One region of the Bradyrhizobium sp. CCBAU 25338 genome, then DNA from elsewhere that is predicted to be linked to it. Evidence: riboswitches for the same ligand, from Rfam matches in the RefSeq annotation. Region 1 holds a riboswitch; each other region holds the start of a gene.

Region 1 (4,455 bases):
GCGATCGCCGCATCGATCACGCGTGCCTTGTGCGCGCGGCCGGCCGCATCGACGCCGGTGCCGCTGCCCGCGATCTCCCCGGCGCTCACGCCAAGCAGGCTCGCCGCGATCGCCGCTGAGGTCGTGGTGTTGCCGATGCCCATCTCACCGAAGATCAGGAGATCTGGCTGACTGGCCTTTGCGCGCACCACCGCACGCTGGCCGGCCTCGAAGGCAAAGGCCAGGTCCGAGGGCGTGAGCGCAGCCTCGACGCTGAAATCGCGCGTGCCGCTGCGCGGCTTGTCGGTGACGATTCCCGCCATCTGCGCCTGGGCCAGCGTGCCGGCGTCGACCACCTCCAGGCTCGAACCCAGTTCACGCGCCAGCACCGAGATCGCCGCGCCGCCTGAGGCAAAATTCGCCATCATCGCGATCGTCACGGCTTGCGGATAGGCTGACACGCCCTGCGCGACGATGCCGTGATCGCCGGCGAAGATGATGATCGGCACCCGCAATGCGCGCGGCTCTTCGGTCGCCTGCAGGCCCGCAAGCTCGATCGCGAGCTGCTCGAGCCGGCCGAGCGCGCCGGTCGGCTTCGTCAGTTGCGCCTGCCGCGCAATAGCGGCCTCGCGATGGACCGCGGAGACCTCGGGGCAGTTCCGGTAAACCCATTCGGGAAGCATGCTGCCTCGCTTACGCCCTGCGCTTGAGAATGTAGCTGTCCATGATCCAGCCGTGCCGCTCGCGCGCCTCCTGCCGCAGCGCGACGATACGAGGGCCGATCTCGGCGAGTGCGCCGGACATGATGATCTGGTCGGGCATGCCGAGATAGGCACCCCACCAGATATGCAAACGCTCTGGATCGAGCGACTGGAACGCCGTGCCGCCGTCGAGCATCACCACCACGGTATCGACACCTTGCGGCCAGCCACCTTCGCGCAGACGGCGGCCTGTCGTGACCAGGAACGGCTCGCCGATGTCGTTGAGCGGCAGCGCATGCGCCGCACACAGCGCCTGGATCGAGGTGATGCCGGGCACGACTTCGATCTTCGGCAACGGATTCAATCGCCGTGCAATGCGCAGCGAGGAGTCGTAGAGCGACGGATCGCCCCAGATCAGCAGCGCAACCTTGCCGTCACCTTCGAGATGCCTCGCGATCGTCTGCGACCAGGTCGCGGCAACCGCATCGTGCCAATCGTCTACACCCTTGCGGTAATCAGCTTCACCGGCGTCGCGCACGGGAAGGTCGAATTCGGCGATGGCTGTCTTGTCGCTGGTGAGCACGTCCGCGCAGATCGTTCGCCGGAGATCTGCGAGATCGGACTTCGCAGCCCCCTTGCGCGGGATCAGGACGAGATCGGCCGCGTTGATGGCAGCGATCGCGGCGCGTGTGAGCTGCTCGGGATCGCCGCAACCGATGCCTATCAGGGAGAGCGTGAGCATCGCGAGCGCGACGGGCGGCCGCAACGGCCGCCCGTTCGCTTGTCTCTCAGGCCGCGTTGTGCAGGCGCGGAGTGACGAGGCCGGGCGCGGTGACGCCGCGCAGCGACTTCGCCAGCGCCAGCACTGCGAGATCGGCGAGCGGCTCGATCACGATGACCAGCGCGTAGGAGGCCGCGAAGGTCGCGATGTTGGCGAGATTGCTCATGGCAAAACCGGAGCCGTAGAGCGCCCAGAACGCCACCCAGGCGACAACACCCGCTTGATAAGTCGTCGACAGCGCCAGCGCCTGACCGTACTTCAGATCGACATAGGCGGTGTTACGCGAAATGATGCGCGTGGCGATGGCCTGGATCGCGAACAGCGGCACCAGCAGCGTGGTGACGTTCATGCCGTATTGCGGCAGGTCAGCGGGCTCGAACAACAGACCCTGGAGCAGCAGGCCAAATGCGAGGCCGAAGGCGGCGGGCGCAGCACCAAAGAGCAGGAACAAGGTCGAGCCGAGGATGAAGTGCACTTCGGAGACGCCGACCGGGAAGTGCGGCAGGACCTGGAAGAAGGTGAAGACGAGGCCCGTGGTGGCGAGCGTGCGCGCCGCGAACGAGCCGACGCCCTGCGCGCGGACGGTTTCGGCCGCCAGCTTCAGCGCAACGCCGCCTGCGGCGATGCCGGTTGCGTAGCTCAATACGAGCTTGGCGCCCGTGACGATTCCCGGTTCGATATGCATGGCTCAATTCCTTCCTGCCGTCACACCCGACGGCCTTGGTCTCAAAACGTGCAGGGCCGGTCTCCTGGCTCGCGGTTCACTGGGTTCTCCGGCCTTCCCGGACCTTGCGGCCCAGTGGCGATTCGGAGCCCCTCACCGCTTACAGTCGCGGGGGCGGCTGGGGTTTCGGGCGCCGCAACTGGGTCCGCCCACCCCCATTCCCGATTATGCTCCGGCGCTTTGCGCCGCGTCGAGCACCATGCCCCTCCTGTGTGCGCCTTTCGCGAGCCGGGCGTCAAGAGGCGAAGGGCGACCGCCGCCGTCATGACGGATAATCCCCTGCCAGCGCGCCGAACAGGATCACGGCCGCCGTGGACGCGGCGCCGCCCCGCGCAAGCTGCTCGGCGAGCTCGGCAATGGTGGTGCGGACCAGCCGCTCGTCGGGACGGCCGAGGGATTCGGCAAACAGCGCGGGCGTGTTTGCGGCGAGGCCGTGTGCGATCAACTTCGCGGCAAGCGCCGGAAAGGTACGCCGGCCCATATAGACCACGGTCGTGGCCTCGGGATCGGCCAGCGCCGCCCAGTTCAGGTTGGACGGCAGCTCGCCGCTGACATCGGCACCCGTAATGAACTGCACCCGGCGGGAGGTATGCCGACGGGTCAGGGGAATGCCGGCCTGGGCGGCGGCGACACAGGCGGATGTGACGCCGGGAACGATCTCATAGCCGATGCCGGCTTCGCGCAGCGTTTCCAGCTCTTCCTCGAGCCGGCCGAAAATGCCGGCATCGCCAGACTTGAGCCGCACCACGCGCGCGCCTGTCGCGGCATAGTCGACCAGGAGACGGTTGACGTGGTGCTGCTTGGTCGAGGGCCGCCCTGCCCGTTTTCCCACCGCGACGAGATTGGCGCCGGGCCGCGCCAGATCCAGAATCGCGCCGGAGGCGAGGTCGTCATAGAGCACGACGTCGGCCTCGCGCAGCCGCGCGGCGCCCTTCACCGTGAGCAACTCGGGATCGCCGGGGCCGGCGGAAATGAACGACACGAATCCTCTCACCGGTCCTCCGCGATCAGATGAAAGAACGTACCGGTGGCGTGGCCGCGCCGCGAGCCGGTCTCGGCCATGGCGGCGCCCGTCGCATCGTGCACGACCGCCAGCGGCGCATCCGGCTGCGCGACGATCGTCGAATAGTGGAACTCGTGACCGCGCAGGCGTGCGCCGGGCTGATGCCCCGGCATCGGCGCAACCAGTTCGGCGAGACGATAGCCCAGATGCATGCGGCGTTTGGCAAAGCTGGTCTCGAGGCCAAGCAGGCCCGTCATCTCATGACGGAGGCCGTCGGCATCGGTGAGGCCCGTGCCCAGAGCCATGTAGCCTCCGCACTCGCCGTGCACCGGCCGTGTCTCGGCGAAGGCACGCAGGCCGCTTTGAAAGCGCGCATTGGCCGCGAGCTTGCCGGCGTGCAGCTCGGGATAGCCGCCAGGAAGCCAGCAGACGTCGGCGCTCGCGTCAGGCACTTCATCGGCAAGCGGCGAGAATGTCGAGATCTCGGCGCCCGCCGTGCGCCAAGCCTCCAGCATGTGCGGATAGACGAAGGAGAAAGCCGCATCGCGGGCGAGCGCAATGCGCTGCCCCGGTGGCGCGACGTTGAGACCGTTCGCGGCAGGTTGCGGCGACCAGCGAGCCGCCGACCGCAGCACGGCATCGAGATCGACATGCTCGGTGACGAAGCGTGCGGCCTCGTCGATCAGCTGGCCGATCTCGGCCCGCTCCTCGGCCTGCACCAGGCCGAGATGCCGCTTCGGCAGGCTGATCTCGGCATGACGCGGCAGCGCGCCGAACACGGCGATGCCGGCCTCGTTGAGCGCACGCCGCACGAGATCTTCATGACGCGGGCTGGCGACGCGGTTGAGCACGACGCCGGCAAGCCGCACGCCGGCCCGATAATCGCGAAGGCCTGCGGCGATCGCCGCCGCCGTCTGCGCTTGCCCCGAAGGATCGATCACCAGAACCACCGGCCAGCCCAGCATCTCCGCAATGTCTGCGGTGGCGCCGGTGCCGGAGACACCGCGTGCGGCGACGCCGTCGAACAGGCCCATCGAGCCCTCGGCGAGCACGATATCGGCGTCGGCACCGCGGCTGACGAGATGCGCGATTGCTCCGCGATCCATCGCCCAGCTGTCGACGTTGACGGAGGCGCGGCCCGTCGCGGCGGCGTGGAACGCGGGATCGATATAGTCCGGCCCGCTCTTGAAGCACTGCACGTTCATTCCGCGATTGCGCCAGGCGCGGGCGAGCGCCAGCGTCAGCGTCGTCTTGCCGACACCGGAGG
Region 2 (4,455 bases), on a different contig from region 1:
CCCCGCGCGGCCTCGTCAAGGTGATGAATCACTATTTCACCGTGATGTCCGGCCCCATCAGGAGCAATCGCGGCGTCATCGACAAATATATCGGCGACGCCATCATGTCCTATTGGGGCCCGCCCTTCATCGAAGAGGACGAGCAGGCCCTGCTCGCCGGGCTTGCTGCCGTCGAGATGGCCGACCAGGTGCCTGCGCTGCAGAAGCAGCTGCCCGATCTGCTCGGTATCCGCGCCATGCCCGCGCCGTGCGATCTGCGGATCGGCATCGCCACTGGCGAGGTCCTGACCGGCAGCATCGGCTCCGAGCTGATGATGAGCTTTACCGTGATGGGCGACGCCGTGAATCTCGCCTCGCGGCTGGAGACCGTCAACAAGGTCTACGGCACCCGCATTCTGATCTCGCAGGCGACAGCGGATGCGATTGGATCGCGCCTCGAATTGCGCGAGATCGACCGTCTTGCGGTCGCGGGCCAAAGCGCGCCGCAGGCGATCTTCGAGGTGATGGCGCGACCGGGCGCACTCACCGATGCGCAAGTCAGCCTGCGTACGCACTATGCCGAAGGTCTCGCCGCGTATCGTGCCCGGCGCTTCGACGACGCACGTGCCGCCTTCAACGCGGCGCTCGAGGCGGTCCCCGGCGACGGTCCCTCGCGCACGATGCTCGGCCGCATCGGGCAGTTCGCAGCCAATCCGCCGGATGCCGCTTGGGACGGCACCTGGCGGCTCGAGCAGAAATAGGCTGTCGCGGAAAAATTGATGCTACCCCATAACGATGTTCGCTGTGACCTATTTCCCGGATTTAGGTTAGCTGTCCTTGTGGCGTTTGACGGGGACACGCCGATGACAGAACTTCAGGACAGGTTGGAACGGTTCGAGACGCTCACCGCCGAATGCGAACTGATCGCCAAGCTCGCCACCGACAGCACCAAGCGCGAGTTCTATCTGAAGCTCGGGGAGCAGTACCGCCAGCTGGCGGTGGATATTCGGCAGGCGATCGCGACCACGGCTGCGGCCTGAGGCCGGCTGAAATCCGTTCTTAACATTTAGCGCGCATTCTCGCAGCATGCGGGCATCGCCGATCGGCGGTGGCTCGTGGTGGGAAGGCCGGGGTTCGTTGCAATGCAGCGCACCTCGCGAGTGTCATCGTGCCATGCCTGACAGGGCAAGTCCCATGCGCCTCGTTGCCGTGATCATATGCGCGCTCATGACGGCGGCCTGCGACCAGGAGCGGGACATCACCGGCTCGACGACGTCGACCTGTCCGATACGAAACTACAGCTACAATCCACGCGACATGAACCAGTGCGTCAACGCCTGCAGATCGTGCGATCGCGGCACCACGGTCACCTGCACGACCTCCTGCACCCTCAAGGGGGCTCGCTGAGCAAATTGCCTTCTGCCTGCAAGGGCTCGCAACCGCGCATCCCCGGCCCCCATCGCCCCCGCCGTCTCGACCTGATAGGGTCGATCGGAGCAGGGGGACATCGGATGAAATTCGCAAGCTTTGAAATCGACAACGCCGGAGGTCTCGTGGGAACGGCGAGCAACGCGCAGGCTTCCAGCGAACGTGGCGTTGACGGTGCCGAGGCACCGGAACGATTTACATAGGATAGTCATTGGAAGCAGTGGGCAGGACGCGGAGTCCGATGGAATGGGTATGCTCGATCCCGGCCGGTTCCTGGTGTCGTGCTCGCATTGCGATGCCTGGCCGATGGCCGCCAACGTGAAGCGTTCAAGCTGGTCGGCATCCCCGCATGAGGTCCGTTTCGTCTGCACGCGCTGCCGGCGCGAAGAGACCGCGATCGTCTCGGCCTCCGGCGAGCTGATGCCGATCAAGCGCCTCGACGTTCCGCCGCGCGATGTCGCTGTCGCCTGGGCTCAGGCCCAGCGCCCGCGAGGACGAACGTAGGCGGCGCAGGGCATTGTTCGATTCGCTTTGAAGCCGGCCCACCGGTCGATTGACTCCCGGCCTGGGCGCCCCGTAGATTGGCCGCCGACGGTTCTCCCCATGGAGATCAAAAGGGAATGTGGTGCGAGATGTCCCAAGGCCGGGATCTTCTCAATGCCATGGCTGCCCCCGCAACTGTAAGCGGTGAATCTCTCGTCCTATGCCACTGGGAATCTCGGTCCTGGGAAGGCGACGCAGAGGTAACGACCCGCGAGCCAGGAGACCTGCCGTCAGCCGTGGTCACACGCGAAGATGTCGGTCGGGGAGTACAGACATTAGCTTCACCGGAGCAATCGATCGCTCCGCCGTAAAGCCTCGTTCGCTGTGACGTGCCACTGACGTCATGCCGAGGTTACAATTGTGTCCCGTATTGTCACTGCCGCCAGGCGCCGCTGCGCCGGCATCGTTGCGGCCGTTTCGCTGTATTCGCTCGATCCCTCCATCGCCCACGCCCAGCAGTCCGTCGCCGAGCAGCTGCCACCGGTTGAAGTGACCAGATCCGACGATCAGAACCGTACGCGTGCCAGGGCGATCGGCGATGGCGAGGCGGGGCGGCGCCGAACGGCGCCGGACGGGGCGCCGAGTGGGACCGGCTCGTCCGGCTCGGGCAATGAGGCCGCCGCCGGCAATGGCGGTATCGTCGGCGCGGCCACGACCGTCATCACGGCCGCGGACATCGCTCATGCGCCGTCGCAGACGCTGGCCGAGATCATCGCGACGCAAGTGCCGGGCGCCCAGATCACGACGTTCTATGGCGGCCCGATCGGTGCCAAGACCAGTGTCGACCTGCGCGGCTTCGGTGCCTTCGCCACGGCCAACACGCTGGTGCTGGTCAACGGACGGCGGCTGAACGACATCGATATGGCCCAGGTGGACCTCTCCACCATCCCGCTCAATGCCATCGAGCGCATCGAGATCACGCGCGGCAATTCCGGTGCGGTGCTGTATGGTGACAATGCGGTTGGCGGCGTCATCAACATCGTCACCAAGAATGGCGTGGGCGGCCCGCCCGTGACAGCGCGCATCGAGGCCGGTTTCGGCTCATTCAATACCAGGCTCGGCAACGTCTCGGCCGCGATCAATTCCGGTCCGTGGTCGACCTCGTTCTACGGCAATGCCGTCAGGACCGACGGCTATCGCGACAACAATCGCTATTCGCAGGAGAACGGCGTCGGCAATCTGAACTACACGACGCCGGGCTTGACCGCCTTCCTGACCGTCACCGCTGACAATCAGGAGTTGCGACTGCCGGGCGGCCGCACCGTCGATCCCTCCATCGGCGTCGACGAGCTCGCGACCAACCGGCGAGGGACCAGCACGCCCTTCAACTACGCCAATCAGCAGGGTTTTGGCGCGACCGCGGGCTTCACGAAAACTCTTGTCAACGGCGTCGATCTCATCGTCGACGGCGGCGTGCGCGACAAGAAGCAGCAGAGCGCATTTTTCTCGAGCCCGGCGCCGGTTCCGGCTTTCTTCACGTCGACCTATGTCGATGCTGACCTTACGACATGGTCGATTACGCCGCGGCTCAGCGTGAAGAGCCTGCTCTTCGGAATGCCCTCGCAAGTGCTGACCGGCGTCGACTACTACGATGCGAGCTTTCAGCAGAACCGCGGCGCCGGCCAGGGTCTCGCTCCCTGGCACAATTACGATCTCAGGCAGCGGACGGTTGCGGGCTATATCCAGCACACGCTCGGCGTCGCGCCAACGACCGATATCTCCTACGGCGTCCGGGTGCAGAACACCAATCTCTCGGCACGTGACAATTTCGACCCGGCCGCTCCGTTCAACGCCGACATCGGCGCGCTCCCGCTCAGGACCGACGAGACGCAATATGCGCTACACCTCGGTGCGGAGCATCGTCTCAATGACACCGTCGCGCTGTTCGGCCGCGTTGCGCGCGCCTTCCGCACGCCTGATGTCGACGAGCGGGTGTCGTCAGGCCCTTCATTCGACCCGTTCTTCAATCCGCTCCCGCAAACGTTCCAGCTCAAGACCCAGACGTCGCAGGATATCGAGGGCGGGCTGCGCATCAGAGGAGGCGGACTGCAGATGCAGAGCAGCCTCTATCTGATGGACCTCGCCAACGAGATCCATTTCAATCCGATCCTGTTCTACAACACCAATCTGGATCCGACCCGCCGCTACGGTTCGGAGACCAGTGTCTCCTATCGGATCAACGACGCCCTGCTGGTGCGTTCCGGCATGGCCTATACACGGGCCGTCTTCCGCGAAGGCGTCTGGGCGGGCAACGACGTGCCGCTGGTGTCGCGCTACACCGCGAGTGCGGGCCTCACCTGGAAAATCTGCCAGAACTATCTGGTGCTGGACGCCACCGCGCGCTTCTGGAGCGAGCGTCGCATGGACAACGACCAGGCCGGAACCCAGAAGCCGATTCCCGCCAACGGCACGATCGACCTCAAGCTCAGCGGCCAATATGAGCGCTACTTCTGGTCGCTCAGCGTCAGCAATGTGCTCAACGCGCTTTACTACGACTACGCCGTC
Region 3 (4,455 bases), on a different contig from region 1:
GAGGAGCAACCTTGCTGTAGTTGGTGACGACTTCGATCGGCAAACTGGACGCTGCCGACCCTCCCGACTAGGACAATGAAGTTCGCCCTAAGTCTTAACAGAAAAAAGATGTTCAAGAAGGTTCTGGTCTGAATCGCTCTGACGGATTTTAGAAAAAGGACGCAATGGAGTGCGAGCCTCAACGCTCGCCGCACAAATGAACCGTTCTTGTTTGAGCAAACCGCACAAATCCGGTCCCTTCTTACGCCCGACCAGATGATCGCTGATGGCAATCGCATTGGGGCTTTTGGCTCCTCCGCGCTGCGCCGTATTCCGTTAAGCGCTAGCTCCCAAACGTTTGTACAAGGACTGAATCATTTATGACTGAGGCCGCGCGACGGGCGGCCGCTCTTTGGTAGGGACGTTCCCCGCGATCTCAACGTGCATACCCAGGAGCGCTGGCATTAGCGTGCGTTTGCTCCACAAATTGTAAAGGCTGCGATATTGAGGCCCGGCTTTGCCGTAGACGCGCCGGAGAAGGGGAGGCGGCCCACGTGTTCGGACAATCGCGAGTACCATCCTGGTGCAATTCAGTGCGAGGCTTGAGTCTACAATACGCGTTGCGCATCACCGCACTCGGGGCGGATAGCTTCGGTGCGGCTGCCGACTCAGGCTGCGCATCATACTTAAGCACCTCGCTGCACTATTGGAATGACATGGTCGCGGCCGTTCGGGAAGTACCGGTCTTTTGTTGCGCGCTTGAACTGGATGGCCGACTCAGAGCCGAATTCGCAATCAGAGACGGTGCCAGGACGGATGGAGCAGAGCTGAAGACGCGCTTTCCCATGCTTCGAATCCGGATCTATGCGTGCAGACGAATGAGTGCGAGGAAAGCTAGCGGCCGAGCCAGTCTGGTCCTCCACGTTCTCGCGTACCGCCCCGGAGCTTCCCGCCCTGCGCACTCGGAAATGGGCAGGCGCTCAGCGGGTATGCCAGGGTCGCTATCGCTGCCCCGTTCGCGGTAACTTCCTCGTCGCTTTCGTCTCAGCACTGGGCCCTTGGTGCCGCCTCGAGCCGATATGCTTACGGTTGCGGAGCCCTAAACAACAGAGCGGGTATGTCTGCAGTAGGCTCCGACGCGCCCGGCCATGGACGGGCTGCGGCGCGATATTGCGCTGCAAGATGGTTTACTAAGGCCTCTGCTCTCCTAAGTCTTCCTCTTCCTTTGGCTCGGTAGGTTGGAACCAGGAGCCAGGAGGGAATTTCGCGATGCGCTTGGCAAAGGAGGATTGTGGCTCCCAATCAGGTCCTTCGCTCTTCTCGAAGGAGATGACCCCATTGTGTGTAAAATAACGTGGTCCTTGGATACTACAGTTCACCACGAGCAGAATGCGCCACATATCACCTTTCTCGGTCGGCTTGTCATTCCGCTTCGGTAGGTAGTCCACTCCAACAGGATCGATGATAGTGCAGCGGCCGTGCCGCAGAAGATCGCCGAGCTGGCCTTGCGGCGTACTCACAAAGTTGAAGTTGGTCGGATCATGCAGAAAGTTAAGATTTGCGCCCCGTTCGCCATCTGCGACTTCAGTGGCGATCAACGAGAGCGCCAGGGCGCGCCAGCCCAACTCCATCGGCTTCGCATACGTTGAGGCGAGTTCAATCGTACCGTCGGGCGCGACTTTCCAGGCGATAACGTACTGTTCGTCCGATTTGTTGTCCCGGTGCCTGGTCCACGAAACGAAAACAAAGTCGTTTTGGCCAAGTTCAACAACGCCCCACATTTGAGGGACGAACTGGGCCACCATCGAAACATTGGAGATGATTTGTTCGATCGTCTCACCATTTTGCGCTCGCCAAGTTGACTTGAGTCGTTCGACAATGGGGCTGTCGCTGGCGCGAATATTGGTGCTCATGGCAGCCGGCCAGGCGAGGCAGATTAGAAATCCGCCCAGGCAAAGCCATGGCGCTGCTCTTCCAGACATTCTCTTCATAACCCTCAGCCTATCGCGTTTCATCCAGACATCTTTCAAAGCGGGCAACCTTGAACCTGCTATGAGCGAGCGCAAGAAATGTCCCGAGATGCTAGGGGGCACCGCTCTCCCGCGCCAGCAGGCGCTCCCCTCTATGTCACGCGCCGCTGACTTCCCTCGCCAGCGACAGCGTCAATTGGCTGAGCTGGACATGCCCAGCAGGAGGAGATTGGGCATGCCGAGCGATTGCATTCTTCGTGCCAGGCAATAGACAGAAATTTCCACGATTTCTGTGTCCCTCTTGTCGACTTTCCGACCTGCGCCCGTTTCGATGTCTTCATTCAGTGTATCCGCCGCAGCTGTTGTATCCTTGTGCCTTGGCCTATTCGATGTAGATCCTTTAGTCCGAAAACAGCTGGCCAACGGAGGTGCTGGGCGAGCCTCTGGAAATCGGAAGCCGCATCGCCAGTATTCTGCGCGAAACAGCGGTACTCCCCGCCGGCAAGCTGCTTCTGTCCCTTTCATCGGTCTGGCGCGCCGCATCGCCTCGACGCACCTCCGATGCTCATTGAGACATCTGACAAAGACATGTCTGATTACTGCATCTCTGATTGGAGAATGTCTCTAGATGGTGGTGAATCATACACATGCACGCTCATTCGCCTAGCAAATGTCGCAGATTGGCTTGGCACACAATCTGAGAGGTTGACGGAAGAGTTCTCCTGCCGATAATCCACGGCCGTCGAGGTTCTCCGGTGCCCATTTAATCCGGAGCTAAGAGGGAAGCCGGTGCGAATGCCGGCGCTGCCCCCGCAACTGTAAGCGGCGAGCCGCTGTCCAACGATGTCACTGAAGCCTCCAAGGCTTCGGGAAGGCCGGACAGCAGCGATGACCAGCAAGCCAGGAGACCTGCCCCGACAAAATATTGGTCCACGGGCGGGGTGTCTCGGTGGTGCGCCAAGCAGCCGTCGCACGCGCGACTCCCCTGCCTGCGTCCGCCATGGCCTCTGTCCCCAACAGGGGTTGATGCTATGTCTCTTCGCTCTCTTCCAATCGCTACGCTCGGAACGCCACGCATCGGTCCAAGGCGTGAGCTCAAACTCGCTCTCGAAAGCTACTGGGCCGGAAAGATCAGCGAACAGCAGTTGCACGAGGACGCATCCGGCCTGCGCGCAGCGAACTGGGCTCGTCAGAAATCTCTCGGCGTCACTATCATTCCGTCGAACGACTTCTCGCTGTATGATCAGGTGCTCGATACAAGTGTCATGGTTGGGGCCATCCCGGAGATCTACGCCTCGAAAGGAGAATCCGTTTCGCTCAAGACGTACTTCGCCATGGCCCGCGGATCACAATGCGACGACCAGGATGCGAGTTGCGGTCAGAGCCCACGGGGATCTGGCGCACCCGCGCAGGGAATGACCAAGTGGTTCGACACCAACTACCACTACATGACTCCCGAGTTCTACAGGGGACAAGCGTTCAGACTGTGCTCTCGCAAACCCATTGAAGAGTACGAGGAAGCAAAGGCTCTTGGCTTTCAGACCCGCCCGGTCCTGATCGGGCCGGTCACATTCTTGAAGCTCGGCAAGAGTGCCGATAGCGCGTTCCAGCCCCTCTCCCTTTTGGATGATCTGATACCGGTCTATATCGACGTTCTGCATGAATTGGCCGAACGAGGGGCTAGTTGGGTTCAGCTTGACGAGCCCTGCCTGGCCCTTGATCTCGATGAGGCGGCGCGAAAATCTTTGCTACATGCCTATAACCGGTTCGCAAAGGAGGGACCGGCCATCAAGATCATGGTTGCCAGCTATTTCGGCGCGCTAGGCGACAATCTAAATACTGCCTTGAACCTGCGAGTTTCCGGTCTGCACCTCGATCTTGTTCGAGCGCCAGAGCTATTGGATCAAATCATTGCTGAGGGCCGAAGAGATCTCATCATGTCGCTCGGTGTGATCGACGGCCGGAACATATGGCGCTCGAACTTGTCGTCGCTCCGTCAGCGGCTGGATCCAGCGATTGCGAAGCTCGGCAGGCACCGTGTGCAGCTCGCTCCATCCTGCTCGCTGCTTCACGTGCCGGTCGATGTTGAACTCGAGACCGGGCTTACGTCCGAGGTCAAGAGCTGGCTTGCTTTCTCGGTTCAGAAGATGCGTGAGCTTGCGATCCTGGGGCGGGTACTCGCAGGCGACCAGAATGTTGGGCTAGCTCTTGCCGATTCGGAACGCGCTGTGACTGCCCGCCGGACTTCGCCGAAGATCCATGATGCCAATGTCGCTGTCCGGATGAGGACGATCGACCAGACGATGCGCCGGCGCGCCAGCCCATTTGCCCGCCGTTCCGAGATCCAAAGGAAACGCTTTGGACTACCAGATTTTCCTACCACGACGATCGGATCGTTTCCACAGACCACAGAGGTCCGAAATGCTCGTGCGGCGCATGCGCGAGGTGCGATGAGCGACGAACAATACGACAGGTTCCTCAAGGAGGAGATAGCCCGCGCCGTACG

What was found. Region 1 has a riboswitch for cobalamin ahead of ACM42_RS01035 (energy-coupling factor ABC transporter permease). Riboswitches for the same ligand answer to the same signal wherever they lie in the genome.
Region 2: linked by a shared signal. The riboswitch ahead of ACM42_RS12535 (TonB-dependent receptor) and the one ahead of ACM42_RS01035 (energy-coupling factor ABC transporter permease) in region 1 are both predicted to bind cobalamin.
Region 3: linked by a shared signal. The riboswitch ahead of metE (5-methyltetrahydropteroyltriglutamate--homocysteine S-methyltransferase) and the one ahead of ACM42_RS01035 (energy-coupling factor ABC transporter permease) in region 1 are both predicted to bind cobalamin.

Annotation. Positions count from the first base shown of each region.
Region 1 is NZ_LFKY01000001.1:237,092-241,546, forward strand. It holds gene cobT (nicotinate-nucleotide--dimethylbenzimidazole phosphoribosyltransferase) at 1-662, opposite strand, end outside; gene cobF (precorrin-6A synthase (deacetylating)) at 673-1,422, opposite strand; gene ACM42_RS01035 (energy-coupling factor ABC transporter permease) at 1,469-2,146, opposite strand; cobalamin riboswitch at 2,184-2,402, opposite strand; gene cobA (uroporphyrinogen-III C-methyltransferase) at 2,448-3,179, opposite strand; gene ACM42_RS01045 (cobyrinate a,c-diamide synthase) at 3,176-4,455, opposite strand, start outside.
Region 2 is NZ_LFKY01000032.1:88,989-93,443, forward strand. It holds gene ACM42_RS12515 (adenylate/guanylate cyclase domain-containing protein) at 1-740, shown strand, start outside; gene ACM42_RS12520 (hypothetical protein) at 843-1,019, shown strand; gene ACM42_RS12525 (hypothetical protein) at 1,174-1,386, shown strand; gene ACM42_RS12530 (hypothetical protein) at 1,654-1,911, shown strand; cobalamin riboswitch at 1,983-2,196, shown strand; gene ACM42_RS12535 (TonB-dependent receptor) at 2,311-4,455, shown strand, end outside.
Region 3 is NZ_LFKY01000002.1:49,003-53,457, reverse strand. It holds gene ACM42_RS01870 (nodulate formation efficiency C protein) at 1,170-1,892, opposite strand; cobalamin riboswitch at 2,678-2,880, shown strand; gene metE (5-methyltetrahydropteroyltriglutamate--homocysteine S-methyltransferase) at 2,981-4,455, shown strand, end outside.